Regions from separate parts of the Duganella hordei genome, predicted to be linked through region 1. Evidence: riboswitches for the same ligand, from Rfam matches in the RefSeq annotation. Region 1 holds a riboswitch; the other holds the start of a gene.
The links. Region 1 has a riboswitch for thiamine pyrophosphate ahead of ABWW33_RS17015 (TonB-dependent siderophore receptor). Riboswitches for the same ligand answer to the same signal wherever they lie in the genome.

Region 1 (15,164 bases):
CGTGCTGCGCCGCCGCGGTCCGGACGAGATTCCCGGCGCGCCGTCGGAAACCCCGCAATCGTTCGAGTTCGGCCAGTTCGTGCTGGACCTGGGCACGCGCACGCTGAAGAAGAACGGCGAAACCGTGCCGCTGACCACGGGCGAGTTTTCGGTACTGAAAGTATTCGCCCGCCACGCGCGCCAGCCGCTGTCGCGCGAGAAGCTGATGGAACTGGCGCGCGGCCGCGAATACGAAGTGTTCGACCGCAGCCTGGACGTGCAGATCTCGCGCCTGCGCAAGCTGATCGAGCCCGATCCGTCGAGCCCGCTGTACATCCAGACCGTCTGGGGCCTGGGCTATGTGTTCATTCCGGAGGGGCAGCCGCGCTAAGGCGCGGAAGCGCACATGAAGTTTCCATCGAAGTTCCCCTTCACGTTTCGCGTGGCCAGCCTGAAAAGCGGCCTGTTCTGGCGTACCTTCTTCCTGCTGGGGGCGCTGACCACCACCAGCATGACGGCCTGGGTCGGCATGATCAGCGTGGTGCAGCACGAGCCGCAGGTGCAGCAGATCTCCTCGCAGGTGATCTCGGTGGTCACCATCACCCACGCCGCCCTGACCCACTCCGCGCCCGAACTGCGGCGCGAGTTGCTGTTCGACCTGGTGTCGAACGAAGGCATCCGCGTGTTCCCGCTGGAGGAAGACGACAAGGTCGAGCCGCCGCCCGATAACGCGCTGATGCCCGACATCCAGAAGCTGGTCAAGGCCAAGCTGGGCGAGGATACGCGCTTCTCGGCCCAGGTCAACGGCGTGTCCGGTTTCTGGGTCAGCTTCAAGATCGACGACGACGCCTACTGGCTGATGCTCGAGCGCGAACGCATCCGCGGCCTGACCGGCATCCAGTGGCTGGGCTGGGCCAGCGTGGTGTCGGTGGTGTCGCTGCTGGGCGCGGCCTTCATCTCCAGCCTGATCAACCTGCCGCTGCGCCGGCTGACGCAGGCCACGCGCGCCTTCGCCCAGGGCAAGCGCCCCGATCCGCTGCCGGAAAAAGGCCCGCTGGAAATCATGGAGGCCAACCGCAGCTTCAACCAGATGGTCGACCAGCTGCAGCAGGTGGAGTCGGACCGCGCCGTGATCCTGGCCGGCATTTCGCACGACCTGCGCACGCCGCTGGCGCGCATGCAGCTGGAAGTGGAGATGGCCAACCTGTCCAACGACGCGCGCGAGGGCATCCAGTCCGACATCGGCCAGATGGACGCCATCATCGGCCAGTTCCTCGACTATGCCAAGCCGACCGAGGCGTCGAGCTTCACCAACGTCGACATCAGCGAACTGCTGAGCGACACCGCGCGCGAAGCGGAGCGCCTGCCCGACGTGCACATCCGCACCGACATCGCCGCCAACGCCCACGTGATGGGCAATCCCACCGACCTCAAGCGCGTCATCAACAACCTGATCGAAAACGCCCGCCGCTACGGCAGGACGCCCGACGCCGAGTTCACCGAAATCGACATCAAGTGCAGCGTCAAAGGCATGCACACGTCGAAGCGCGTGACCATCGAAGTGCAAGACCACGGCGCCGGCGTGCCGGACGACCAGATCGAGCAGTTGCTCAAGCCCTTCACGCGGCTGGACACGGCGCGCGGCCAGGCCAACGGCGCCGGCCTCGGGCTGGCCATTGTCGACCGCGTGCTGCTGCGCCACGGCGCCGAGCTCCATGTGCGCAACCGCGAAGGCGGCGGCCTGCAGATCCAGATCGTGATGAAGGCGGCATGATGCGTGCAGCTTTATCGATGGCCGCAGCGCTGCTGGTCGTCGCGCAGGCAGGCTCAGCAGCAGCAACAAGCGCAGCCGCGCAGCCGCGCATCGAACAGCGCCAGCCCACCGCCGAGGAGCGCGATTCCTTCGACGACTATTTCCGCGAAAAAACCGCCGCCGAAGCCCAGGGCGCGCAGCCGGTGCTGCCGCTGTTCGCGCCCGCCTTCGACATCGAACGCCAGCGCGGCAAGCCGTGGCAGGTGATCGCCCGCGTCGATTCGGCGCCGCGCCACTCGGCCGTCGACCTGTGCCGGCAGATACGCTCCAGTTTCATCTATGACGCCGGCGCGCCCAAGGGACGGCGCTGGACCGAGTCGGCCCAGCCGCCGGAATGGTATGTGTGGCTGGCGAAACCGGCCACCGCCTGCACCGCCGCCCGCTACACCGTGCTGATGGATAAGACCTTGCCGCCGGCGGACGTGGTGGCGCTGCTGCGCCAGCACCGCGAGTTGCTGCTGCGCGCACGCCTGCTGTTTGCCGGCAACTCGCAATGCGCCCGCCAGCGCGCGCTGACCTTCCGCCTCAGCGCGCTGGAACCGGCGGCGCCGACGCCCGGTGCGCCGGTGATGTTCGGCCTGGTGTTCAGCAGCGACCGCGACACCGTGGCCCGCGTCGCCGTGCGCAAGAGCCGCGGCGAATACACGGCCTGGAACGTCAGCTGCGGTTGACGCTGCGGTTGATCGGATGGTCGGCCGGCTCGAGCAGCTTGGTCAGCAATAACTCCGCCGAACCGTAGCCGTACAGCGAATCCGTTTCCAGCCCTTGTGTATCGTAGGGTACGGACTCCTCGCGTTCCGACCGGCTCGGGTCGGCATCCGAATATGTCACGCGCCAGGCGCGCTTGAGGGCGTCGGCGCGGCGCAGGAACTGCGGCACCGGCCAGCGCGCGGGATCCCAGTCGGGCGCGTCGCCCAGCACGCGCCAGTGGCCGCTGGCCAGCGCCATGTCGCCCACCCGCAATATCTTCACCGCGTCCTGCGGCTGCAGGGTGCCCAGCTCCTCCAGCGTCGGCAGGCGCGTCAGCTTGGGGCCGAACAGATACGCCAGCATAATCTTACTTCCCGGCGACAAACGCGCCACCAGTCCCCAGCCATACCCGCCATCCAGCAGCGGCACCGCAAACCAGCTTCCCTCTTGATACGACTGCCTCATTCCTACCCTTTCACTTGCACGATGCAGTAACGATTCACCAAAATGCACTGACATGATGGCGCCTCCGCTATTGGCTGTGACTGCTTCGTTGGCGCCCTGGGGCGCAAATCGCAAGTGTAGCGGCGCGGCGCGGAATACGTCGCACGCCATCGCTACGGCCGGGGTCGCGCCAGGTTTGTGCTAAACTACCGCTTCGCTAGGGGTCCTGGGACATTGTTTCCGGGTGAGAGATACCCTTCGTACCTGATCTGGATAATGCCAGCGAAGGAAAGCGCAAAGTGGTTCTCCCCTCCTTTGATGGCTCTCTTCCGCGGCCCCAGCCGAACAAGAAGAGAGCAGACAATGTACAACCCAAAATTCGCAGTATCCACCATCGCCCTCGCGGTGTTGCAGGCTTTTCCTGGCGCCGCCATCGCCGAAACCGCCGCCGACCAGCCCATGACGGAAGTGGTGATCACCGCCGCCAAGGCGCAGGCCACGCGCGCCTCCGTCGCCGGCTTCTCCAACGCGCCGCTGCTGGAAACGCCGGCCTCGGTCAGCGTGCTGACCGCCGAGCAGATGCTGGACCTGCAGATCCGCTCCACCACCGACGCCGCCAGATACGACGCCAGCATCAGCGACGCCTACAACGCGGTCGGCTACTCGGAACAGTTCTCGATCCGCGGCTTCAAGCTCGACAACGCCTCCAGCTACCGCAAGGACGGCATGGCCATCCCCGGCGACACCCAGATCCCGCTGGAAAACAAGGAGCGTCTGGAAGTGCTCAAAGGCCTGTCCGGCCTGCAGGCAGGCGTGGCCGCGCCCGGCGGCATCGTCAACTACGTCACCAAGCGCCCGACCGATACGCCGCTGCGCACGGTGGTGCTGGAAGAGCGCGAGCGCGGCACCGTCTATGGCGCCGTCGACCTGGGCGGCCGTTTCGAGGACACCCGCTTCGGCTACCGCATCAACGCCGCCGCCGAGCGCCTGCGCTCCTACATCAAGGGCGCCGACGGCAACCGCAAGTTCGTCTCGGCCGCCTTCGACTGGCGCATCTCGCCGCAGGCGCTGCTGCAGGTCGATGCCGACTACCAGAAAAAATCGCAGACCACCGCTCCCGGCTTCCAGCTGCTGAACAACCTGACCCTGCCCAATATCGAGGCGGACAACATGCTGAACAACCAGCCGTGGAGCCGTCCGGTGGAGACCACCAGCAGCAACGTCGGCGCGCGCTTCGAATACAAGTTCACGCCCGACTGGAGCACCACGCTCAGCGCCAACCAGCACACCTTCAAGCGCGACGACTACACCGCCTTCCCTTACGGCTGCGGCGCCCAGGACCTGTATCCCGGCTTCTGCGGCAACGGCGACTACGACGTCTACAACTACATCAGCCTGGGCGAGAAAAAATCGCCGCTGACGGTGCAGGCGCTGGTCCAGGGACGTTTCGCCACCGGCTCGCTGAAGCATGAGTTCACCGGCGGCGCATCGCTGTTCAAGAACAGCGAAAAATGGGGCGACTACCTGTACGACCTGTCGGGCACCAGCAATATCTACCATCCTGTGGTGGTCGCGCCGGCGCCCGGCACCAGCGGTCCGGTTTCCGAACGCCGCCGCGACAACGAACGGGCCGTGTTCGCACAAGACATCCTGAGCCTGACCGGGCAGCTCAAACTGCACGCGGGCGCGCGCTACGTGCAGGTCAAGCGCGACGAATACGTCGGCACCGACGACAACGGCGTGGTGCTGCCGTACGCGCACACCGACGTCGGCTTCTGGCTGCCGAACGTGGCGCTGGTATACAGCGTGCGTCCCAACGTCTCCGTCTACGCATCGTATGCGCAAGGCCTGGAGCATGGCGGCGTGGCGCCTATCGGCACCGGCAACGAACGCCGCGCGCTCGATCCGGGCAAATCCAGGCAGGTGGAGCTGGGCATCAAGGCCGACATCCGCCAGGACCTGAGCGCCACCGTGGCGTTGTTCCAGATCCGCAAAGGCCTGGAATACACCGACGCGCAGAACTTCTATGTGCGTAACGGCCAGGCGCAGAACCGTGGCCTGGAGGCGGCGTTGAACGGACGAGTGACGCGCGACCTGACGGTGGGCGTATCGGCCACCGCGCTCAACACGCAGCAGCGCGACACCGGCAACGCAGACATGGACGGCAAGCGGGTGACCGACGTCGCCGCCTTCAAGTCGTCCGTGTACGCGGATTATGCCGTACCGCAAGTGGCGGGCCTGAAGCTGGGCGCCAACTGGCAGTACTCGGGCAAGAAGGCGTTCGACGCGGCCAACACGGTGTTCGTGCCGGCCTACCATGTGCTGAACCTGAGCGGTTCGTATGCGACGCGCGTGGCCGGCATGGCCACCACCTTCCGCGCCGGCATCGACAATGCGCTGGACAAGTTCTACTGGCGCGACGTCACGCCGGACCTGGGCGGCTACCTGATGCCGGGTGCATCGCGCACCTTCCGCGTCTCGGCGCAGCTGGACTTCTAGAAAATGAGCTGCGCGCGCATCGAGAAGCTCTTCGCTGCGCGCGCCGAATTCCTGCCGATCAGGTAGGCGAATTCATACTTCAGTTCCTGCTTGCCGATATCCACATGGCCCAGCACCGCCGGTCCCGCGCGGTGCGACTGCTGCCGGTAAGGCAGCCAGTCATTCCATTTCCCCACTTCGCCGAAGGCCTGCACGCCGGGCTGGAACCACGGCTTCCAGTGATGCTTGACCTGCAGCTGGTAAGTCAGCTCCAGCGGATGCTCGCCGCCGCCCTCGACCCGGACGTCGCGCTGGAAGAACAGGTTGGCGTTGAATTGCGTGCGGCCGATTTCCGTCTGCAGCACCGGCCCCGCTTCCAGCGCATAACCGTCGGCGCTGTCGCGTGCCTTGGTGACCTTGGTGTGCAGCGCCAGGTCGAAATCGTACTGGCCTTGCGTCAGCATGAAGTCGTTCTGCCAGGCGGTTTCCGCCCATTTTTTACCGCCGCCGTTGAACTGGAACCACTGCGCGTACAGCTCCGTGTACCAGCGCGACGTCACGCCGTAGCCGAAACCGATTTCCGGCGCTGCGGTGGTAAATCCCTTGTAGTGGGCGTTCCAGTATTTGTAGTCGATGGACGCCTGGCCTTCCACATCGTAGGTGGAAACCAGGTAGTAGCCGGTATCGGCCAGCGCCAGCGGGGACGCCAGCATCAATAACGCCGCCAGCCGCCTTTTCATAAATGTTTTTCCACCCAGGATAAGCGTTGATCGAGTTCACCCGACACCAGCAGATAGGGTATCCCACGCGCGGCCAGTTCGTCCAGCAGCATGCGATAGATGATGGCGGTGACTTCCTCGCTGTCGCGCTGCAGGCCGTCGGCCACCCAGGGAATATCCGGCGAGGCCACCAGCGTCATGGCGTAATCCTGCGGATGGCGGTCCGCCAGCGGCGCCAGCTGGTCGTCGATGCCGCCGAAATAGTGGCGGCTGTAGACCGCCGTCATCAGCGGCGCGGTGTCGCAGAAAAGATATTTGTTGGTTCCGCCACTGGCTGCGGCCGCGTCCTCGCGGTCGCGCTGGGTGGCGGCGATGTGGAACTGGTCGGCGGCCACCGGCACCCTGCCCTCGGTGTCGACAAACTCGCGCAGGTATTCGGGCACCCACAGCGTCTGGTGACGCATGGCCAGCGTCTCGGCCAGCGTCGATTTGCCCGACGACTCGGGGCCGAGTATCGCCACGCGCAGCGGCGGCGCGTTCATTCCAGCGCCATGCGCCGGCCGGCGCCGCCGTCCGCACCCTGGCCGTCTTCGCTCCAGGCGCGCAGGCCGATCACCGCCATGCCGACGAAGACCGCGTACAGCACCGCTGTCAGCATCAGGTGCTTGTGCAGGTATAGCGCCACGTACAGCACGTCGACGATGATCCATACATGCCAGTTCTCGATCTTTTTACGCGACAGCAGCAGCTGTCCGACCAGGCTGCCGGCGGTCAGGAAACCATCGGCGTTCGGCACGTCGGTATCGGTGTACGACTTGAGGAACCACGCCAGCAGCGCGAAGCCCACCAGCCAGCCGGCGGCGGCGCTCCAGCGGCCGCGCGCATTGAGCGCGGTGACGGGCAGCCGGTCATGGCTGTCGTCGCCGTGCAGCCACTGGTACCAGCCATAGAAGGACACCGTGATGAACACCAGTTGCAGGCCCATGTCGCCATACAGGCGCGAGCCGAAAAACACCAGGCCGTAGGTGACCGACGAGATGATGGCGAACAGCCAGCCCCAATGGCTCTGGCGGATGTTCAGCCACACCGTGGCCACCGACAGGATGAAGGAGACCAGTTCCAGCGGAGTCGTGACGAAGCCCGCCAGGTGCCAGGGCGTATTCGCGTAACCTAATAGAACCGATAGCTCGTTCATTATTTTTTTTGCGCCGGGTATTTGATGGTCATCTCCTTGAGCACGTTATCAGCGTGATCCACTTCGCTCATGATCCACAACATATAACGGATATCCATGTGTATGGCGCGGGTGATATCGCGGTCGAAGTACCAGTCCTTGGTGATGGACTCGTAGGTCGAATCGAAATTCAGGCCGATCAACTCGCCGTTCCTGTTCATCACCGCCGAGCCGGAGTTGCCGCCGGTGGTATCGGCGCTGGTCAGGAAATCGACCGGCACGGTACCCAGCACCGGATCCTTGAACTGCCCATAGCGCTTGGCCTTGATCGCATCGAGCAGCTTTTGCGGCGCGTTGAACGGGTCCTTGCCGGTATGCTTCTCGACGATGCCTTCGACCGTGGTGAACGGGCCCTTGGTGATGCCGTCCTTCGGCGAGTACGGCGACACGGTGCCATAGGTCACGCGCAGCGTCGAATTCGCATCAGGATACACCGGTTTGCCCTGCGACTTCTTCCACGCGATCACAGCCTGCATGTATTGCGGGATCACGCGCTCCAGATTGCCGTCCAGTTCCTTGCGGCGCTCCTTCAGCGACTCGGTCACATCGTCCAGCTTGACGGCCAGCTGCAGGAAGGCGTCGTCCGAAGCGGCGATGGCGGCGGCATCCTTGCCCACCCACGCCAGGCGCCTGGCGGTATCGCCCAGTTCCGTCTTGCCGTACATCGCCGGCACCGCGTCAACCGCCGGCAGCAATGCGTCCATGCCGGCTACGTGCATGGACTTCGGCAGCCTGGCGTAGCGCTGCAGCGCGGCCGCGAAGCGCGCCTGGTCGACGCTGCCCACGTAAGACTGCTCCAGACGGTTCAGGCGGGCCTTGATAAAGGTCAGGTCGCGCTGCTGGTAGCCGCTTTCCCGTTCCGCGTCCGGCTTGGCGTTTTCGCGCGCCAGGCGGTACAGCGTGGCGGCGCTTTTCAGCAGGTCGCCGGTGGTGGCCACGCTGTAGCCGAATTCCTCGTCGGCCAGCGCGATGTCGGCGGCGATCGCCGCGTCCAGTTCCGCCAGCAGCGTTTTCGACACGCCCGGCTGCTTCGCATACCACGCGCGGAACTCGGCGTCCTGCACGTCCTTGATGGCGGCGATGTCCTTGCGCGCAAAGCCGTCCAGCAGGCCCTGGGTTTTCTTCATCACGTTGTTCATGCTCTTGTCGACGCTGGCATAGCGCACGGCGGCGGCGGCATTGCCCTTGACCGCGGCGGCGATCACGTCCAGGTCGGCCTGGATCTCGGCCACCTTGGCCGGATAGGCGCTGTCGCGCGCGGCGCGGATTTCCGATGGCAGCTTGTAGCGGCTGGTGCGCCCCGGATAGCCGGCCAGCAGCACCGGATCGCCGTTCTTCAAGCCGGCGGCCGACACCACCAGGAAGTCCTTCGAGTGGTAAGGCACGTTGTCCGGCGACGGGTCGGCCGGACGGCCGTCCTTGCCCACGTAGGCGCGCAGGAAGGAATAGTCGCCGCCCTGGCGTGGCCACTCGTAGTTGTCGATGTCGCCGCCGAAGTTGCCGATCATGTCGGCCGGCGCGTACACCAGGCGCACGTCGCGTATCATCATCTGGCGGATGCGGTAGTACTCCAGGCCGCGATGGAAGGCCGGCACCGAGCAGCGGTAGCTCTTGTCGGCCTCGCATTCGGCGATCAGCGCCTTGACAGCTTTTTCCACCGCGTCGTGGCGCTGCTTGCCGCTCATCGAGGCGGTCACGCCCTTGAGCACGCGGTCGGTGACGTTTTCCACCTTGTCGGTCACGTAGACCAGCGTGTTCGGGCCGCCCGGCAGCTCTTCGGCGCGGGTCCTGGCCAGGTAACCGTCGACGATGTAGTTATGTTCGGGGGTCGAGTTGCGCTGGATCGCGCCGTAGGCGCAGTGGTGGTTGGACACCACCAGCCCGTCGGGCGAGACGAAGGAGGCCGAGCAGCCGGGCAGCGCGACGATGGCGCTCATCGGGTGCTTGGACAGGTCCGCCAGTTTTTCGGCCGGGATCGCGATGCCGACGCGTTTCAGTTCGGATTTCAGTTGCGGCAGCTGGTACGGCTGCCACTGGCCTTCGTCGGCCTGTGCCGCTGCGGCGCTGATCAGCGCCATCGGCAGTACTAGATATTTTAACAAGAGCGCCCCCAGGATAAATGCTGGCGGCAGTATATGCCTTATGCGAGGTCCAAGTCTATTGTCAGCGTACAACCTCCGCCCGGCACGTAGAGGCCCAGGTCCAGGCTCCCGCCCAGCGCGGCCACCCGCTGCGCCATGCCGATCAGGCCGAAGGACTCGCTCTTGCCGCGATGCTGGGGCGCGAGGCCGATACCGTTGTCGGCGATGGTGAGGCGCAGGCGGCCGCCCTGCTCCGCCAGCGCGATGTCGACCCGGCTGGCGCCGGCGTGACGGCGCACATTGCTCAGCGCCTCCTGCAGCGCGCGGAACAGCACGATCTCCATCTCGGGCTTGATGGCGACGAACACCGGCTCGGAGGGAAGCATCAGCGTGCACGCCAGGCCGCTGCGCTTGCGGAACTCGCCGGCCTGCCATTCCAGGGCCGCCTGCAGGCCCAGGTCCAGCACCGCCGGCCGCAGCTCGTTCATGATGCCGCGCACGTTGCGGATGGTGGTGTCGACGTTCTCCAGCACCGCTTCGACGCGGTTGTGCAGCCGCACATGGCGCTCGCCGGTGCGCGCGCTGAGCATCGAGACGTCGATGCGCAGCGCCATCAGGTTCTGTCCCAGCTCGTCATGGATGTCGCGGGCGATGCGCGTGCGCTCGTCTTCCTTGACCGTTTCCAGATGCTCGGCCAGCTTGCGCAGCTGCTCGCGCGATTCCTGCAGGTCGGCCTCGGCGCGCTTGCGCTCCGCCACCTCCTGCGTCAGGCGCAGGTTGGCCTCGGTCAGCGCGGCGGTCCGCTCGACCACGCGCGCATCGAGTTCGCGCGACAATTGCAGCAGCGCCGCCTCCGCCTGCTGGCGCGCGGTGATATCCGAGAACACGCCGATGAACGCATTGATGCCGCCATGCTCGTCGCGTATCACCGTCAGCGACATGTGCGCCACGTACGGCGTGCCGTCGCGCCGCTGGTTGTACACCTCGCCCTGCCATTTTCCGTAGGCGCGAAGGCAGCGCATCGCCTCCGCATGGTAGCCGGCCGCATGGGCGCCCGGGCGCCCGAGGAAGCGTGGATTGCGGCCCAGCACCTCCTCCACCGGGTAGCCGGTCAGGGCGGTGAAGGCGGGATTGACGGAGACGATGTTGTTGTCGGCGTCGCACACCAGCACGCCCTCGCCTATGCTGTCGAGCACCTGGAAGGCGCGCCTCCGCGCCGCCTCGCGCCGGTCGGCCGTGCCCATGTCGGTCAGGATCACCCGGCACCTGCGGGCCTCGGCATCGAGGTTGGCTTCGATGTGGACCTGGCGCGGCTCGGCCGGCGCGCCTGTGACAGCGCCGGCATGGCGGTCGAACAGCGGCACCTCCAGCACCGCGCGCGCGCCATGCTCGAACAACTGCCGCAGGAACAGCCGCAAGGCCGCCTGCGCTTCCGGCGCGACGAATTGTTCGAAGCGCTTGCCCGGCAATTCCTCGCGCGGGCAAGCCAGCAGCTCGCTGGCCGCATGGTTGGCACGCAGCACGCGGCCCTCGACATCGAGCGACAGGTAGCCGGCCGGCGCCTGGTCGTACAGCATGGCGTAGCGGTCGCGTCCCGCTTCGGCCTGGTCGCGCTCGGCCTGCAGTTCGAGCAGCGCAGTGTTCTGCATGTCCAGCTCGATCTGGCTGACCTGCAGTTCATGCCAGCGCCTCAGCTCATCGCTGTCGGCGTCCGCCGACGTCAGCTGGGCGGTCGGCAGCGCCGATACCGTCAGCTCGGCGATGCGCCGCAGCTGGACCGGATCGAGTTCGGGACGCGGTCGCCTTGGCATGCTAGTCCTCGCCCTTTTGCATCGACCGCAGCTGCGCCTCCAGCTGTTTCGATTCGGTGATGTTGATGAAGGTGACCACCACGCCGTCGATGACATTCTCCACCGTCCGGTAGGGCATGATGCGCACGGTGTACCAGCCGCCGTTGCGGGTCGGGATCTGGCGCTCGCGGAACACCAGCGTGCGCAGCACCTCCCGCGCGTCCGCCTCCAGGTCCGGGTACTGCAGGTCGTTGACGATGTCGCTCAACGGGCGGTTTACATCGCCGGGGATCAGCTTGTAGATCTGGGTGCTCTGGTCGGTGAAGCGGCGGATGCGCAGCGCGCTGTCGAGGAAGATGGTGGCGACGTCGGTGCTGTTGAGCAGATTCTTCATGTCGCCGTTGACCAGCGACAGGTCGTCGACCTTCGATTGCAGCTCGGCGTTGACGGTGTACAGCTCCTCGTTCAGCGACTGCATCTCCTCCTTGGAGGTGGTCAGTTCCTCGTTGGTCGACTGCAGCTCCTCGTTGGTCGACTGCAGTTCCTCGTTGGCGGACTTGAGTTCTTCGCGCGAGGCCTGCATCTCGTCGCGCACCGCCTGGATCTCCAGCCGCGCCTGCGCCAGCTGCTGCTCCAGCTCCAGCACCTGCGGATTGCTGGAGCGCGGACGGCGCTTCGCCGGCGGCAGCGGCACGGTGGCAAGGGTCAGCAGCACGGTGCCGGCCAGGGAGCCGCCTTCCGTCATGGACTCGGCGGTCAGGTCCACCGCCTGCGAGGGCTTGCCCTTCTCGTCGCGCTGGATCAGACCGCGCACCGCGATCATGTCGCTGGACTGCGAGGCCCGCTTCAGCAGGTCGGCCAGCTCGTGCCGCAGGCTGTCGCGCGCCATCGCGTGGATGTTCCAGTTGGCCTTGCCGGCGGCCGGCTCCAGATAGGCGCCGGTGCGGCCGTGGATGTACAGGATGTCGCCATTCACGTTGAGCAGCACGGCGGCCGGCGCATGCTTCTTGAGCAGCATCTGCTCGACCTGGGTTTGAAGATTACCGTTCATGGAAGGATCACTGGGTTCGCTGGCTGGAGGAATCGACACGCTGCTGACGCGCGTAGGAAAATAATTGGCGACACGATGAATCGAGGCGTCGAGCCGCCGGTAGATGCGGCCCGCGCCGCTGGTCGGCGCGAACAACTCGTTGAAATGGCCGGGAGTATCGGCGCTGCCCAGCATCAGCAGCCCACCGGTCTTCAAGGCGTAATGGAACAGCGGTATCAACTGTTCCTGCAGCTTGGCCGTGAAATAGATCAGCAGGTTGCGGCAGCACAGTATATCGAGCTTGGTGAACGGCGGGTCGGAAATGATGTTCTGGCGCGCGAAGATGATGGTGTTGCGCACGTCCTTGCGGACGCGGTAGCCGCCCTTCTCGGCCGGCATGAAGTAGCGCTGCAGCAGCGCCGGGCCGACGTGCTCCTCGATGCCGGCGCCGAACACCCCCTGGCGTGCCCGCTCGATGGCGTCGTCGTCGAGATCCGTGGCGAAGATCTGCAGCGTGTACTGCGCCGCCGGGCGCAGCTGCTCCAACACCTCGTTGAAGGCGATCGCCAGCGAATACGCCTCCTCTCCGGTCGAGCAGGCAGGCACCCAGGCCTTGAAGGCGGCGCCGTTCGGATGATCCGCCAGCAGTTGAGGCAATGCCGTCGCCATCAGGTAGTCCCACACCTTGGGATCGCGGAAGAAGTTGGTGACGCCGATCAGCAGCTCCTTGAACAGCAGCTCGACCTCGATCGGGTTGTTGTGCATGAAGCCGACATATTCGGGCAGCGAGGCGCACTGGCACAGCTTCATGCGGCGGTCGATGCGGCGCAAGACGGTACTGAGCTTGTAGTCGGAAAAATTGGCGCCGGTCTGCTGGAGCAACAACTGGAACAGCTGTTGCAGCGCGTCGCGCTGCGCGGTGGCCTGGGCCGGCAGGCCCGCGTTCTGCGTGTCGCGCCAGGAAACCACATGCAGCGCCATGTCTGTCGGCAGGGCCACGACATCGACCACGCCGGCTGCGATGGCGTTGGCAGGCATCGGATCGAAGCGCGCCGACGACGGCAGCTGGGCCAGCGTCAGCCCGCCGGCATCGCGGATCGCGGCCAGGCCCAGCGTGCCGTCCGAGCCCATGCCGGAAAAAACGATGCCGACCGCCTTCTCGCCGCAGCGCGCCGCCAGCGCCAGGAAGAAGTTATCGATCGGCAGGCGGTGACCGCGATCGCCCGCCGGCGGCAGCACGGCGAAACGCTCGCCGTCGAACCCCAGATCGCGGTTGGGCGGGATCACGTAGACGTGATTGGCTTCGACCGCCATGCCGTCTTCGACTTCGCATACCTTCATGCGGGTGACACGCTGCAGCAACTCGGGCAGCATGCCTTTGTGGAGCGGATCGAGGTGCTGCACGACGACATAGGCACAAGCGCTGGCCGGCGGCACGCTGGCGAGGAATTCGCAGATCGGATCGAGCCCGCCGGCGGACGCGCCGACGCCGACGACCGCGATCGTCTCATCGGCAGCAGCAATGGGGGCGGCTTGTTTTGTCATCGTGGCGCGGCAACCTACCGGAGCGACCCCGCACTGGCGACCAGGCGTTTCGGGAAAGTAGTCTTTGTTTACATCTTGCCAGAAGATTATACAAAGGTCACGCCCAAAAACCAAGCGTACTCGGCTATTCGCCCGCAGCGCGCCAGCCACCGCCCAGCGACTGGATCAGCGCAACCGCCGTGGTCTGCCGGTCGGCCTGTGCCTGTACCAGCGCGCGGCGCGCGGCCAGCGCGGTGTTTTGCGCCGTCACCACGTCGCTGTAGCTGACCTGGCCGGCGCGGTAGCGGTTGAGCATCTGCGCCTCGACCTGGTCGGACGCCTCGGAGGCCAGCTTGCGCAGGTCCTGCTGCTGGGCCAGCGCGCGGGTGGCGGCCAGCTGGTTTTCGACGTCGGCAAACGCCGCCAGCACGGTCTGGCGGTACTGGGCGATGGTGGCGTCGCGCTGCGCCACGGCGCCGCTGACGCGGGCCTTGGTGGCGCCGGCGTCGAACAGTGTCTGCGCGGCCGACAAGCCCAGCGACCACAGGTTGTTGGAGGCGTTGAACAAGCCGCCGGTCGAGCTGGAACCGTAGCCGAAGGAGCCGGTCAGGTTCAGGCTGGGGAAGTAGGCGCTGCGGGCGACGCCGATTTGCTCGTTGGCGGCGGCCACGCGGCGCTCGGCCGAGGCGATGTCCGGACGGCGCTGCAGCAGCGTCGACGGCACGCCGGTCGGCACGTCGGGCACCACCACTTTCCACGGCGCCGGCGGCAGGCTGAAATCGCTGGCGGCCTTGCCCAGCAGGACGGCGATCGCGTGTTCCAGCGTGGCGCGCTGGCGGACCAGCGTCACCTGGTCGATGCGGGCGTTGGCCAGCTGGGTTTGCGCCTGCAGCAGGTCCGACTTGGCGGCGATGCCGGCGTCGAAGCGGTTCTGCGTGATCTGCAGCACGCGCTCGTAGCCTTCGGTGGTGGCGTCCAGCAGCGCCTTCTGGGCGTCGGTCTGGCGCAGCGAGAAGTAATTGGTGGCCAGCTCGCCCTGCGCCGACAGGCGCGCGGCGGCCAGGTCGGCGGCGCTGGCCTGCAGGCCGGCCTTGGCGCCGCTGGCGCCGGCGCGCAGCTTGCCCCAGACATCCGGCTCCCAGCTGCCGCCGATGTTGGCGCGGTAGGCGTTGCCGGTCGGCGTGTTGCCGCCACCGCCGGAGCGGTTGGCGCTGGCGTTCAGGTCGAAGGTCGGGAACAGCGCGGCGCGCTGCTGCTCGACCAGCGCGCGTGCTTGCGCGTAGTTGGCGACGGCGGCGGCGACGTTCTGGTTCGACACTTCGATGCTGTCGGCCATCTGGTTCAGCAGCGGATCGCCGAACAGCTGCCACCAGGGACCGCGT
Region 2 (15,164 bases), on a different contig from region 1:
GATCGGCGCGCCGGACTGGGCTTGCGCCTGCGGGCCCAGGTGCGCGGGCGCGCCCTGGCCGAAGCCTTCTTCCGAGACGAACTGCGTGGCCGCGCTGACCATCTGCTCCAGATTCTCTATGCGGTCGGCCCCTTCTTTTTCAGTCTGGTAGTGGGCCAGCAGGCCGGAAGCCTCCAGCACCACGCGCACCAGTTCCGGCAAGGCCATCTGCTGCGTCTCGAAGCGCGCGCCCTCGATCAGCTTGACGAAGCCGCCCAGCGACGAGCCGGCCTTGCCCGCCACATAAGGCACGGCGGCGTACAGCGAGACGCGGTGCTGGTCGGCGGCCGCCTGCAGCGCTTCGATCGAGCGCAGGCCGATGCCGCGCGTCGGGAAATTCACCACCCGCAGGAAGGCCGAATCGTTGTGCGGGTTGTCCATCAGCTGCAGGTAGGCGATCGCATGCTTGACCTCGGCGCGCTGGAAGTAGCGCAGGCCGCCATAGACGTGGTACGGAATGCCGGCCGAGAACAGCGCATGCTCGATCACGCGCGACTGCGCGTTGGAGCGGTACAGCACGGCGATCTCGCTGCGGGCGGCGCCGTCGGCGATCAGGTTCTTGGTTTCCTCGATGATCCACTGCGCCTCGGCCAGGTCCGAGCTGGCCTCGTAGACGCGCACCGGCTCGCCGTGGCCGGCGTCGGTGCGCAGGTTCTTGCCCAGGCGCTTGCTGTTGTTGGCGATCAGCACGTTGGCGGCATCGAGGATGTGGCCGTGCGAGCGGTAATTCTGCTCCAGCTTGATCAGGTTCTTGACGTGGAACTCGCGTTCGAACGCGCTCATGTTGCCCACGTTGGCGCCGCGGAAGGCGTAGATGCTCTGGTCGTCGTCGCCGACGGCAAACAGCGCGCCGCCGCCGTCGCGCTCGCCGTGGCCGGCCAGCAGCTTGAGCCACTTGTATTGCAGGTCGTTGGTGTCCTGGAACTCGTCGACCAGGATGTGCTTGAAGCGCTGCTGGTAGTGTTCGCGCAGCGGCTGGTTGCGGCTGAGCAGCTCGTAGGTGCGCAGCAGCAGCTCGGCGAAATCGACCACGCCTTCGCGCTGGCATTGATCGTCGTACATCTGGTACAGCTCGACCTTCTTGCGCTCGTCGGCGTTGTAGGGATCGATCTTGTCGGCGCGCAGGCCCTGGTCCTTGGCGTTGTTGATGAAGTACATCACCTCTTTCGGCGGAAACTTCTCATCGTCGACGTTGTTGGCCTTGATCAGGCGCTTGATGGCGGACAGCTGGTCTTGCGAATCGAGGATCTGGAAGGTCTGCGGCAGCGCGGCGTCGCGGTGGTGGGTGCGCAGCAGGCGGTTGCACAGGCCGTGAAAGGTGCCGATCCACATGCCGCGTGTATTAATCGGCAACATCGCCGACAAACGCGTCATCATCTCCTTCGCCGCCTTGTTGGTGAAGGTCACGGCGAGCAGGCCTGACGGCGACACCTGCCCGGTCTGGATCAGCCAGGCGATGCGGGTGGTCAGTACGCGGGTTTTGCCGGAGCCGGCGCCCGCCAGGATCAGGGCGCTTTGTGCCGGCAGGGTCACGGCGGCGAGTTGTTCGTCGTTGAGGTTGTGAAGAAGATTTTGCATCCCGTGATTATACCGGGACTCACCTCAACGACGCGGTTCAAGCCGACGGTACGGGCACCGCTTTGCCGTTTTTCTGGGCTTCACGTATCAGTTCCCTGGTCGTACGCTCGGCTTCGCGGCTGGCCTTGGCCTGCTCGCGGCCCAGTTCGCCCATCTGCCGGCCCAGTTCCACCATCGGCCGGTTTTGCTCGGCCATCTTGCGGCTCATTTCCTGCACCGGCACGTGCGCCTGGGCGATCTTTGCCGCCTGCGCGGAGATCTCGGCCTGGTATTGCGCTATCTGCTTGCCCAGCGGTTCCATTTCGGCGCGCAACTGGTCCTGCCTGGCGCGGTAGGCGCGCATTTTCTCAGGAGTGGGATCGCCTTCTATTTCGCGCGCGGCCTGCTCCATCTTGCGGCCGACAGTTTCCTGCTGGCGCACCACGCGCTCCAGCTGGCGGTGCTGGCGTTCCAGCTCGCGCTCGGGTCCGCTGGCGGTCTCGCGGGAGACGGCTTCCATCTGCGCGCCTATCGCTTCCATCGCCTTGCCCTGCACTTCCATTTTCTTGCCCTGCTCTTCCATCTGTTTGCCGATGCGGTTGGCCGGCCCCCAGGCCTCGTTGACCTTGGCGAGCGTGACGGGATCCTGGATCACATAGGTTTTGTCGCCGTCGCGGAACCAGACGAAATCGCCCTTCATGGATTGGCGCATGCCGTCGACGCGGGCCAGGTCGCGCCTGTCGGCGGAGACGGTCATGCGGTCACGGTCGGCCTGCACCAGCGCGTAGGCGAAGTCGGCATCGTTGCGGTTCATCGCCAGGCGGTCGAATTTGAAAGAGCGCACGCCGTTCGGACCGGTCTGGACCCGCAGGTCGGACGCAGCAATTGCAGGAACCGGTGGCAATGGGGGAATTTCCACGGCGCGCATCGCCGGCACTGCCGGGATGGCGGGAATGGCCGGAATAGCTGGAATGGCCGGAATAGCTGGAATAGCTGGAATAGCGGGAACCGGTGGCACTACATGGATCGCCATACGTGCTGCGGGTGCAGCAGGAGCGGCAGGAGCGGCCGGCGCAGCTGGGGCTGCTGGAGCTGCCTTCGCGGCGGGCGCGGCCTTGGCGGCCGGCGCCGGCTTGGCGACCGGGTACGGCGCTGGCTCGGGGGCTGGCACCGGATCGGGTGCGGGCGCGGCGGCAGGAGCCACCGCGCTTTGCGGCTCGGCCATGGCGGCAGCCGGCGGCGCGGCATGGGCGTAGAACACGGCGCCGGCGGCGAACAAACCCATCAAGGGCAAAGCCATCTTCCAGCTGACCGGTTCAACATCGGGACGCAGCAGGCGTTTGATACGAGACATGAGATTTCCTCCGTGAGCCGCGTGGGCAAGTTGTGTGGTATCGAACTGGAAACGATCCAGTTCCGACAGGGCTTGCGCCAGCCGTTGCGGCTGGCCGAGCATGCCTACCGCCAGGTCGTCGGCGATTTGTTCCCGCTCGATCCGTATCCTGCGTGACAAGGCCCAAACACTAGGGTGATAGAACAGCACGATTTCTATCGCGCTTTGAATCAGGTTGACCAGGTAGTCGTGCCGCTTGATGTGCGCCAGTTCATGCGCCAGCAGCGCCTCGAGCAAATCGGGCGGCATGCCGCTGACCAGCGCCGTCGGCACCAGCACGATCGGACGCCAGCAGCCGGCGGTGATCGGGCTGTCGAGCAGGTCGGCCACGCCCAGCCTGACGTGCTGCGGAATCTCGAAGCGGCGCGCCAGCTCGGACAAGCGGCGCTGCCAGTAATGATTGACGGTGTATTCGTCGGGACGGGTGCGCTCGGCCACCCATTTCAGGCCCACCGCCAGCCGCAGCGACATCAGCGCCGCGCCGGCCAGCCACAGGCCGACCACCCACGGCAGCTGGCGGCGCAACATGGTTTCCCAGGCAGACAAGGTATCGTCGCCGAACAGGGTCGGCACGATGGCGGCGGCGCCAAGTCCGGCGCCGGCCGTGCCATCGGCATCGACCAGCACGCTCAGCATGTGGACCGCGCTGTCGCCGCGGTTGGCGTCGGCCAGGTGCATGAAGATGCTGGCCAGCGGCAGCGCCGCGCACAACAGCATGCCGGCGCAGGCCACCGCATACCGGGTCTGCGGACGGGCGCCGCGCAGCGCATGCATCGCCAGCGCAACGCCCCAGCCGATCAGCAGGCCTTGCCAGATGAAATGCAGCAGTGCCCAGCCTACGGCGGGCACCAGGGCCGGCAGGACGCTATTCATAAGCGCCTGCCTGCCGTGAAATCGTCACCATGCGTATTGCTTCCATGCCGCACTCCCAGTTGATGGATGTAGAATAAATTATCTAGATGACGATGTCTAGAACTTTTTTTCTACATGCGGCCAACGGTGTTTAACGTGCGCGCTTGGCGCTGATGGTCACGACCGGCATCTTGACGCCGTCCACCACGGCCACCTTCACCGAGCCGGGATCGATCGCGGGTGCGGTGCGCACTTCGGCGCTGGCGTAGCCGGTGGCGCACAGGATGACTGCGCTGGCTACAAAGATGACTTCCATGTTTTTCAGTACGTTCATGATGTTTCTCCTTCAGTGGTGGGCCTTGCTTCCATGACTCCACTGTAGACAAACACCCCGCCGAGCGCCTGCGGATTGCGACGGAATGCAACTTTGACGGAGCAAAGCGCATCCCGCCGCGACGGACGTCAGTAAATGACCACCGAACGGATCGATTCGCCGCTCTTCATCAGGTCGAAGCCTTCGTTGATGCGCTCCAGCGGCAGACGGTGGGTGATCAGGTCGTCGATATTGAGCTTGCCTTCCATATACCAGTCGACGATCTTCGGCACGTCGGTGCGGCCGCGCGCGCCGCCGAAGGCCGAACCCTTCCACACGCGCCCCGTCACCAGCTGGAACGGACGGGTGGAAATCTCCTGCCCCGCCGCCGCCACGCCGATGATGATCGACTGGCCCCAGCCCTTGTGGCAGCACTCCAGCGCCTGGCGCATGGTGGTGGTGTTGCCGATGCACTCGAAGCTGTAGTCGGCGCCGCCGTCGGTCAGCTGGATGATCGCGTCGACCACGTTGTCCACCTCCTTCGGATTGACGAAATGGGTCATGCCGAACTTGCGCGCCATCTCCTGGCGGGCCGGGTTGATGTCGACGCCGATGATCTTGTCGGCGCCCACCATTTTGGCCGCCTGGATCACGTTCAGGCCGATGCCGCCCAGGCCGAATACGACGACGTTGGCGCCAGCCTCCACCTTGGCCGTGAACAGCACGGCGCCGACGCCGGTGGTCACGCCGCAGCCGATGTAGCAGACTTTATCGAACGGCGCGTCCTCGCGGATCTTGGCCAGCGCGATTTCCGGCACCACGATGTAGTTGGAGAAGGTCGACGTGCCCATGTAGTGATAGATCGGCTTGCCGTCGATGGAGAAGCGGCTGGTCGCATCCGGCATCAGGCCGCGGCCCTGGGTCGAGCGGATCGACTGGCACAGGTTGGTCTTTTGCGACAGGCAGAACTTGCATTGGCGGCATTCCGGCGTGTACAGCGGAATGACGTGGTCGTCCTTCTTCAGCGACTTGACGCCGGGGCCGACGTCGACCACCACGCCCGCGCCCTCATGGCCCAGGATGGCCGGAAAGATGCCTTCCGGATCGGCGCCCGACAGCGTGTAGTAGTCGGTGTGGCAGATGCCGGTGGCCTTGATTTCCACCAGCACCTCGCCCTCGCGCGGACCGCCCAGTTCCACTTCCTCGATCGTCAGCGGTTTGCCCGCCTGCCATGCAATGGCTGCTTTGGTTTTCATTGTTCGTCCTGTGGCTGCGTTGTTCGGGATGCCGGAACGGGCGTGCCGTTCCGGTGATCCGCCATGATAGCAAGCCGGGGACGATCTGTGGTGCGGGGACTATTGCGGCTCGACCGGCATCGCCTGGCCGATGCCGAGCAGGTCGGACACCGTGCGCCACAGCTGGCGCGGCGAAGTCCACGGCTTGGGCAGGAAGGCGCTGCCGACGGTGTGGCGTTCCGGGTGGCGCGCCGAATACAGCAGCACCCGGGCGTCGCCCTGGCGCATGCGCACCGTCGACAGCAGGTCGGCGCCGTCGCCGTCCGGCAGGTCGGGATCGATCACCACCAGCGCGAACTGCTCCAGCTCCAGCAGCCGCTGCGCGGCCGCGAAGGTCGCCGCGTGGGTGACGTGGGTTTCCGGCACAAGCAAGGTCGACAGCACCAGCGCGGCGTCGGCGTCGCCGTCCACATGCAGCACGCGCGGCGCCGTCGCAAAGATGGAAAAGCCGATGGCAGCACCGCCCTCCTGGTCGTTGAAGGGCCGGTAGGTGTCCCGGGAAATATCGTTGGTCATGGGTGTCTCCGCACACAAAGCTGATAGAAATGCGATGCCCGGCTACTGGGTAAGACAGGGAATCGCAGACGATCGGCGGAGTTGGGCCGAGGGAATCAAGACGGGCGCAGGGAACAGGCGGCCGGTGAGGCGGCAGGCGCAGGTTGGAGGCCCTGCCGCGTAGTACTACGTATAGTGTATCTGAAAAATTCCCGAAGGCAAGAAAATGCTTGCCTTCAGGCACAGATGTTTACTTTTTGAGACGCTGGTTGAAGGCGGCGTGCAGGCTGTTCAGTGTTTCCTCGGCCGACAGCAGCTGGTCGGCCACCTCGTTGACCTTGCGCCGGTTGGAGCGGGCGTGGTCGCGCAGCACCTCGAAGGCGGTGTTGCGGTCGGTCTGGAATTTGCACATCAGCAAGCCGACGGCCAGGCTGGTCTCGCGGCCGGCGGCCAGCGCCGCGTTCAGGTTCAGCTCGGTGCGCCGCAACTGGCGGATTTCGTCGGCGCGGGCCAGGCCGGCGGCAAAGGCCGGCATCAGATGCTTCTCGTCGACCGGCTTGACCAGGAAGCCGACCGCGCCATAGGAGGCGGCCTGCTTGCCGGCGTCGGCGTCGCCGCGGCCGGACAGGAACATGAAAGGCACCGAACTGGTCGCGTGCAGCTGCTTGGCCAGTTCCAGGCCGTTCATGCCGGGCATGTGAATGTCCAGCAAGGCCAGGTCGGGCTCGCGCTGGGCGATCGCCTGCAGGGCCTGCTCGGCGGACGACGCTTTCAGGATGTCGTAGCCGGCGTGGCCGAGCACCTCGCCGAGGAAGTCGAGCAGCAGTTGATCGTCGTCGACGATGAGTATCAAACGCTTCGGGCTGGTAGGTACATTCATGTGGCGGCAACCTTGGGCTTAAGCTAACGCTCCAATTATACGGCCGAAAACCACCCGTGACGCGAACGTTTTATTGCATTTTGTACAGCGCCAGGAAGCGGCCGACGGCGGCGGCCACGCTGTCGGCCTGGTACACGCTGCTGATGGCGGCCACCATGTTGGCGCCCCTGTCCACCAGCGGCGCGGCGTTTTCCGGCGTCATGCCGCCGATGACGACGGTCGGCACGGCGATCGCCTCGCGCGCCTGGTCGAGGATCTCCAACTTGGTAGTCACCGCGTATTTTTTCACGCGCGACGGGTAGAAGCCGCCGAACGCCACATAGCTGGCGCCGGCCGCCTGCGCATCCAGCGCGCGCGGCATGTCGCCGTAGCAGGAGGCGCCGATGATCTTGCCGGAGCCGAGCCGGGCGCGGACCTGCGCGACTTCGGCGTCGGTGCCGCCGAGGTGGACGCCGTCGGCATCGATCTGCTCGCACAGCTCGACGAAATCGTTGACGATGAACGGCACGCCGTAACGCCGGCACAGCGCCAGCAGCGCCGTGGCCTGCGCCAGGCGCAGTTCGGGGCCGGCTTCCTTGTGGCGGTATTGCAGCATCGCAATGCCGTCGCGGCCGGCGGCCAGCGCCTGTTCGCTCAGGTCCAGCAGGCGGTCGGTGTCGTCCCAGTTGGGGGTGACCAGGTAAAGTCCTTGCATGATGCCCTCTCAGCTTAGGGGTGAGCGCAGCGGGATGCGCTGGCCGGCGGCCACCGCGTAGGCGTCGCGCAGCGCGCCGTGGGTGTATTGCTGGGCCAGCGACAGCGCGCCGGCGGTCGGCGCGCCCAGCGCCAGCTGGCCGGCGATGGCCGATGCCAGCGTGCAGCCGCTGCCGTGGAAGCCGCCGTCCAGGCGCGGCCAGCGCCATTCGCGCTCGGCATCGCCGGCGCGCACGGCGCCGTGGGACGGGCCGAACCAGCGGTTGACCACTTCGTCGCCGTCGGCATGGCCGCCGGTGATCAGCACATGGCGGCAGCCGCGCGCCAGCAGCGCCTGCGCCTGGGCGGCCGGCTGGGCTTCGCCCGTCAGCGCCTGCGCTTCCGGCCCGTTCGGCGTCAGCACCGTCGCCAGCGCCAGCAGCGGCGCCAGTGCCTTCACGGCGTCATCGCGCGACAGCAGGTCGCCATGGCCGCTGGCCAGCACCGGATCCAGCACCACCGGCAGGTCCGGCTGGCGGCCGCGCAGGCGCACGATCACCTCGGCGATCGCCAGCGCATTGGCAGCGCTGCCGGGGATGCCGATCTTCACCGCGCCGATGGCCATCTTCTCGACCAGCGTCCACGCCTGGCGCAGCACCATGCCGCTGTCGACCGGCTGCACGCCGTGGACGCGGTCATTGTCCTGCACCGTCAGCGCGGTGACGACGGTGAGCGCATGCGCGCCCTGCCCGGCGACGGCCTGCAGGTCCGCCGCGACGCCGGCGCCGCCGGACGGATCCATCCCGGCGAACACCAGCACGCAAGGCCGTTTGTCCGCAGCCTGCAGCGTCGCGCTCACGACAGCCGGCCGGCCATCGGCGACGACGGCGAGGCCGCGAACTTGCGCGGAATGCGGCCGGCCAGGTAGGCCTCGCGGCCCGCCTGCACCGCCAGCTTCATGGCGCGCGCCATGCGCACCGGATCCCGCGCGCCGGCGATGGCGGTGTTCATCAGCACGCCGTCGCAGCCCAGCTCCATCGCGATGGCGGCGTCGGACGCGGTGCCGACGCCGGCGTCGACCAGCACCGGCACCTTGGACTGCTCGATGATCAGAGACAGGTTCCAAGGATTCAAAATGCCCATGCCGGAACCGATCAAAGAGGCCAACGGCATCACCGCCACGCAGCCGATGTCCTCGAGGATCTTGGCCTGGATCGGATCGTCGCTGCAGTAGACCATGACGTCGAAGCCATCCTTGACCAGCGCCTCGGCGGCGATCAGCGTTTCCGGCATGTGCGGGAACAGCGTCTTCTCGTCGCCCAGCACTTCGAGCTTGACCAGCTTGTGGCCGTTCAACAGCTCGCGCGCCATCTGCAGCGTGTAGATGGCGTCCTTGGCGGTGTAGCAGCCGGCCGTGTTGGGCAGGATGGTGTATTGCGACGGCGGCAGCACGTCCAGCAGGCTGGGCGCCTTCGGATCCTGGCCGATGTTGACGCGGCGGATCGCCACGGTGATGATTTCCGCTTCGGCGGCGTCGGTCGCCTCGCGGGTTTGCGGCAGGTCCTTGTACTTGCCGCTGCCGACCAGCAGCCGCGATGTGTAGCTCTTGCCTGCGATAGTCAATACGTCTTGATTGCTCATGTCCGTTCCTTATTCAAGTTCCTTGCCGATCAACCGCCGCCGATGGCGCGCACGATGTCGACCTTGTCCTGCGGCTGCAGCTCGCGCTGCGGCCACTGCTGGCGCGGCACCACCGAGCGGTTGACCGCCAGCGCCAGCGCCTGCCCCGTCAACGACAGCGCATCGACCAGTTGATCCAGCGTCTGCCTCGGCGGCACCGCGTGCGGCGCGCCGTTGAGTTCAATCTCGATCATGCCGGCCTCACAGCTTGCGATACAGCTCGGCGCCGCTCTTGATGAACTCCACCGCCTTGACCTGCATGCCCTGCTGCAGCGCCGCGCCGTCGGACATGCCGTTGGCCGCCGCGTACTCGCGCACTTCCTGCGTGATCTTCATCGAGCAGAAATGCGGACCGCACATCGAGCAGAAGTGCGCCACCTTGGCCGAATCCTTGGGCAGGGTCTCGTCGTGGAACTCGCGCGCCTTGTCCGGGTCGAGGCCGATGTTGAACTGGTCGTCCCAGCGGAATTCGAAGCGCGCCTTGGACAGCGCGTTGTCGCGGATCTGCGCGCCCGGATGGCCCTTGGCCAGGTCGGCCGCATGGGCGGCGATCTTGTAGGTGATGATACCGTCCTTGACGTCGTTCTTGTCGGGCAGGCCCAGATGCTCCTTGGGCGTGACGTAGCACAGCATCGCCGTGCCGTACCAGCCGATCTGCGCGGCGCCGATGCCGGAGGTGATGTGGTCGTAGCCCGGCGCGATGTCGGTGGTCAAAGGGCCCAGCGTATAGAACGGCGCTTCGTGGCACTGCTCCAGCTGCAGGTCCATGTTCTCTTTAATGAGCTGCATCGGCACGTGGCCGGGGCCTTCGATCATCACCTGCACGTCGTGCTTCCAGGCGATCTGGGTCAGCTCGCCCAGGGTTTTCAGTTCGCCCAGCTGCGCCTCGTCGTTGGCGTCGTAGATCGAGCCGGGACGCAGGCCATCGCCCAGCGAGAACGACACGTCGTAGGCCTTCATGATCTGGCAGATCTCTTCGAAGTGCGTGTACAGGAACGATTCCTTGTGATGCGCCAGGCACCACTTGGCCATGATCGAACCGCCGCGCGAGACAATGCCGGTCAGGCGCTTGGCCGTCATCGGCACGTAGCGCAGCAGCACGCCGGCGTGGATGGTGAAGTAGTCGACGCCCTGCTCCGCCTGCTCGATCAGCGTGTCGCGATAGATTTCCCAGGTCAGGTCCTCGGCCTTGCCGTTGACCTTTTCCAGCGCCTGGTAGATCGGCACGGTGCCGATAGGTACGGGGCTGTTGCGGATGATCCATTCGCGCGTTTCGTGGATATGCTTGCCGGTGGACAGGTCCATGACGTTGTCGCCGCCCCAGCGGATGGCCCAGGTCATCTTCTCCACTTCCTCGCCGATCGACGAGGTGACGGCCGAGTTGCCGATGTTGGCGTTGATCTTGACCAGGAAGTTGCGGCCGATGATCATCGGCTCGATTTCCGGGTGGTTGATGTTGGCCGGGATGATGGCGCGGCCGCGGGCGATTTCCTCGCGCACGAATTCCGGCGTGATCTCGGCCGGGATGCTGGCGCCGAACGACTGGCCCGGATGCTGGCGGCCCATCAGGTCGGCCAGGCGCTGGCCCATCGGGCCGGACGTCTTCAGGCTCTCCAGGTATTCCTTGCGGCGCAGGTTTTCGCGGATGGCGACGAACTCCATCTCCGGCGTGATGATGCCCTGGCGGGCGTAGTGCATCTGCGTGACGTTCTTGCCCTCGCGCGCGCGGCGCGGCTTGCGGTGCAGGTTGAAGCGCAGCTCGGCCAGCGCCGGATCGGCCAGGCGCGCCTGGCCATATTCGGAGGTCGGACCGTCCAGTTCCTCGGTGTCGTTGCGCTCCAGTATCCACGGCAGGCGCGGCGTCGACGCCAGGCCGGAACGGATGTCGATCACCGCGTCGGGATCGGTGTACGGGCCGGAGGTATCGTAGACGTAGATCGGCGGATTGGCCTCGAAGCCGAACGATGCCGGCGTGTCGGACTGGGTGATTTCGCGCATCGGCACGCGGATGTCGGGACGGCTGCCTTGAACGTAGACCTTGCGGGAATTGGGTAAAGGCTTGATGGCTGCCTCGTCCACCGTGGCGGTGGCGGAGAGGAATTTGGCGTTGGCGTTCATTTGGCTCCTTTGTTAGCTACAGGAGCCAGCAAAGGAGGTTGGACTTGCCCATCACGGATACGGCGATGTGTGGCGGCGATGTCCTAAGCTTCCCTTCGCTGGCATTATCCAGATCAGGTTCGGAGGGTATTTCTCACCCGCGCCTCGCTGTGCGATTTGCAGGACCCCTAGCGTTTGCCACCTTGCGGCAGCGCGACGATTATAACCTTGCCTTGGGAATTACAACAACCGATTCTTCCTCGGCACAGAAAATACCCTGCGTGCGGATTCAAGCGAGCCGAGGTGTAACAAATGTAAGAGGCGCGCGCTATGTTCGGCATCGCACATAAAAGTTTCTAGAAAGAACTCACACTATCCGCACAGCGACACCGCGTCGCCACAACAAGCGCCAGACGCGCGATTATCGGGAGACCCATCATGAAACCAGCACGCCCATCCATCTATCTTGCCGCCGCCGCGGCCTTGTCCCTGTCCGGCCTGAGTGCCTGCGGCGGCGGTGGCGGCAGCAGCGGCGATACCGCCCCCCCAGTCACCATGGGCACGCTGGCCGTGTCGATGACGGACGCGCCGTCTTGCGGCTTCGATGCCGTCAACGTCACGGTCAACAAGGTACGCGTCAACCAGAGCAGCTCGGCCAGCGACACCGATGCCGGCTGGACCGACATCACACTGAACCCGGCCCGCAAGATCAACCTGCTGACCCTGACCAACGGCACGCTGGAGGCGCTGGGACAAACCGCGCTGACCGCCGGCCACTACACGCAGCTGCGGCTGGTGCTCGACCCGAACACCGGCAACGGACTGGCCAACTCCGTCGTCGTCAGCGGCAGCACCACCGAGCAATCGCTGGATACGCCGAGCGCGGTGCAAAGCGGCATCAAGCTGATCAACGCCTTCGATGTCGCCGCCGGCCAGCGCGTCGACCTGGTGCTGGACTTCGACGCCTGCAAATCCATCGTCACCAAGGGCAACGGCAAGTACGCGCTGAAACCGGTGGTGAAGGTGATCCCGACCACGCTGAACGGCATCGGCGGCTTCGTCTCGACCGCGCTGCTGGCCAGCCACGTGATGGTGTCGGCGCAGCAGAGCGGCGCCATCGTCAGCGCCACCACGCCCAATCCCACCACCGGCGAGTTCGCGCTCAGCCGCCTGCCGCTGGGCAATTACGACGTGGTGGTCACGGCCGACAGCCGCGCCGCCGCCGTGGTCGGCACAGTGCCGGTGACCAGCACCTCGGCCACGGTCGCCATCAGCACCGCCGCCGCGCCGATCACGCTGCCGGCCACCGCCACCGGCAGCATCGGCGGCACCGTCACGCTGACGCCGGCCAGCAGCACCGCCACCGCCTACGTCGCCGCCAAGCAGAGCTTCGTGGCCGGGCCGACGGTCACGATCAAATACCAGGGCGCCGACCTGGCCAGCGGCAGCTACACGCTGAGCGGCCTGCCGGTCGGCGCGCCGCAATACGCGGTGTACAGCGCCACGCTGCCGCTGCAATTCGCCAGCGCCGCCACCGTACTGCCGGGCGCGGGCAAATACATGGTCGAGGCCTCCGCCGAGGGCTACACCACGGCCAGCCTGCCGCTGGTCGACATCTCCCTGCTCAATCAAAGCAACGTCAACTTCAGCCTGAAGCCATAAGCGCCGGGAGGCGAACCGGGCTTGCCCTTTTACCGGAAGGGCAAGCCCAGCAACCTGACCAATTGGCGGTCGCCGGGATATTGCTCGCGGTCCGCCACGCCCAGCCGCTCCGGCGCCGCGCCCGGCAAGCGGAAGGTGCCGAACAGCTGGTCCCAGATCGAGACGGTGGCGCCATAGTTCCCTGCCTCATCCAGGCTGGCGCTGTGATGAAAACGGTGCAGCTCGGTGCCGATCAACAAGCGGTTGAACCATCCCGCCCTGGCATCGACGTTGAAGTGCGACACCAGCCCCTGGAAGCCATTGAACGCCGAGGCGGCGAACACGGCCGCCGGCGAAAAGCCGAACAGGATGGCCGGCAGCATCAGCAGCACGCGGACGTAGGCACTGTTGATGGGATGACCCACCACATGCATGAACACGTACACCTCGCCAGGCAGATGGTGGACCGCATGGGTCTTCCACAGCCAGCGGCCCAGCCAGCCCCGCCCTTCATGGCTGTAGCGATGCAGCCAGTACCAGAGAAAATCCGACATCAGCACCGCGCAGACAGCTTCAACCTGCCAGGGCAGCGCGCTGTGATGAAGCGGTAGCCCCGCGTGACGACCGGCCAGCCAGGTCACGGCCTGCGTGGTCGCGGCAATCGTCGCGCCGTTGACGACCAGCATCGGCAAATCGCGCCGCAGGAACGATGCCCGGGTCATGTTCCACTCGCTGCGCATCGGCGCGAGTCGCTCCAGGGCCACCATGGTGGCGATCAGGGTCAGCAGATAAACCGGATAGGCTTGGCCAAGCGGCCCGAGCCGGCCGCCGACCGCGGCGTGGATGAAAACCAGCGTGGCGGCCAGGGCGAGCGGATAAAACAGATAGCACCGCCAGTTCGGGCGGGACGCGGCGAAAGGCCGCACGGGCACAAGGGGATCGGACATGGACTACACTCCTGGAATGGACACGTGTTCATGATCGCCCACGGTTCTTCGCCGCGACAGCGCGAAGGCCGGGGCTGTGTCCGTTAGCAGACATCCACCCGCTTTATGTCCAGGAACGCCATGACCGACAGCACACCAGCACCGGACCGCCGCGTCCTCAAAACCAAGGCCGCCCTGCGCGACGCGATGCTGGACTTGATGGCTTTGCGTGGCTGGGACGAGCTGACCATCCAGGAGATTTGCGACCGTGCCAACGTGGGCCGCTCGACCTTCTACATGCACTATCAAAGCAAGGAGGACCTGCTGTCCGAAGGCCTGAACGAGTTGCGCGACATGATCGCCGCGCAGGGGGCGGACACGGAACATGCCGGCTGCCACTTTCTGGCCGGCCTGCTGAGCCACATGGCGCAACAGCGCGACGTGTTCAGGGCAGCCATCGGGCGCCGCAGCGGACACGGCGTGGCGCGCCGCTTCCGGCACATGGTGTTCCAGCTGGTGGTGATCGAACTCAAACGGCGACGGCACCCGGCCGCCGCGCATCCATGGGTGGCCATGTTCGTGGCTGGCGGCATCGTCGAGGCGATGGCGTGGTGGGTGGACGCGCCCGAGCCGCCGTCGATCGACGACATGCGGCGCGAGCTCGACGAACTGGCCCTGGCCGTGCTGGGGGGCGCAGCCGCGGGTTCAATCCTTGAATGAAGGCGGGCGCTTGCTCATGCCGGACATCATGGCCTCCTGCAGGTCGGCCGACATCAGCATGGCCGCGTTCCAGGTGGCGTTGTAGTTCAGGCCGTCGGCCACCGTGTGGTCGCGGGCGTAGGTGATCATTTCCTTCACGCCGCGGATGGCCAGCGGCGCCTTGGCGGCGATGTCGGCGGCGATGGCGCGCACGCCGTCGCGCAAGGCCTCCGGCGAGTCGAACACGCGGTTGACCAGGCGGATCTCCTTCGCCTCGGCGGCATCGACCTTGCGCGCCGTGTAGGCCAGCTCGCGCGCCATGCCGTCGCCGATCAGCTTGGGCAGGCGCTGCAGCGTGCCGACGTCGGCCGTCATGCCGATGTCGATTTCCTTGATGGTGAACCAGGCGTCGGCCGAGCAGTAGCGCATGTCGGCGCAGCAGATCAGGTCGATGCCGCCGCCGACGCAGGCGCCGTGCACGGCCGCCAGCACCGGCTTGCGGCAGCGCTCCAGGCTGGTCAGCGTGTCCTGCAGGTCGAGGATCACGCGGCGCAGGTTCTCGCGCGTGCGGCCGTCGCAGTCGTCGCGGATCTGCGCGCCCAGGCCCATCATCATCTGCAGGTCG

Region 2: linked by a shared signal. The riboswitch ahead of thiC (phosphomethylpyrimidine synthase ThiC) and the one ahead of ABWW33_RS17015 (TonB-dependent siderophore receptor) in region 1 are both predicted to bind thiamine pyrophosphate.

The regions. Positions count from the first base shown of each region.
Region 1 is NZ_BPWI01000006.1:360,322-375,485, reverse strand. Features, by position in the region: gene ompR (osmolarity response regulator transcription factor OmpR) at 1-370, shown strand, start outside; gene ABWW33_RS17030 (ATP-binding protein) at 386-1,753, shown strand; gene ABWW33_RS17025 (hypothetical protein) at 1,750-2,463, shown strand; gene ABWW33_RS17020 (Imm26 family immunity protein) at 2,450-2,947, opposite strand; TPP riboswitch at 3,136-3,234, shown strand; gene ABWW33_RS17015 (TonB-dependent siderophore receptor) at 3,290-5,425, shown strand; gene ABWW33_RS17010 (hypothetical protein) at 5,422-6,144, opposite strand; gene ABWW33_RS17005 (AAA family ATPase) at 6,141-6,665, opposite strand; gene pnuC (nicotinamide riboside transporter PnuC) at 6,662-7,318, opposite strand; gene ABWW33_RS16995 (S46 family peptidase) at 7,318-9,459, opposite strand; gene ABWW33_RS16990 (sensor histidine kinase) at 9,498-11,249, opposite strand; gene ABWW33_RS16985 (chemotaxis protein CheB) at 11,251-13,803, opposite strand; gene ABWW33_RS16980 (efflux transporter outer membrane subunit) at 13,928-15,164, opposite strand, start outside.
Region 2 is NZ_BPWI01000002.1:138,104-153,267, reverse strand. Features, by position in the region: gene ABWW33_RS04865 (UvrD-helicase domain-containing protein) at 1-1,617, opposite strand, end outside; gene ABWW33_RS04860 (M56 family metallopeptidase) at 1,655-3,862, opposite strand; gene ABWW33_RS04855 (hypothetical protein) at 3,993-4,175, opposite strand; gene ABWW33_RS04850 (S-(hydroxymethyl)glutathione dehydrogenase/class III alcohol dehydrogenase) at 4,304-5,410, opposite strand; gene ABWW33_RS04845 (DNA-binding transcriptional response regulator) at 5,510-5,965, opposite strand; gene ABWW33_RS04840 (ANTAR domain-containing response regulator) at 6,195-6,824, opposite strand; gene thiE (thiamine phosphate synthase) at 6,895-7,518, opposite strand; gene thiD (bifunctional hydroxymethylpyrimidine kinase/phosphomethylpyrimidine kinase) at 7,528-8,298, opposite strand; gene ABWW33_RS04825 (thiazole synthase) at 8,352-9,137, opposite strand; gene thiS (sulfur carrier protein ThiS) at 9,167-9,370, opposite strand; gene thiC (phosphomethylpyrimidine synthase ThiC) at 9,378-11,294, opposite strand; TPP riboswitch at 11,368-11,473, opposite strand; gene ABWW33_RS04810 (DUF4382 domain-containing protein) at 11,712-12,935, shown strand; gene ABWW33_RS04805 (sterol desaturase family protein) at 12,965-13,861, opposite strand; gene ABWW33_RS04800 (TetR/AcrR family transcriptional regulator) at 13,967-14,560, shown strand; gene ABWW33_RS04795 (crotonase/enoyl-CoA hydratase family protein) at 14,546-15,164, opposite strand, start outside.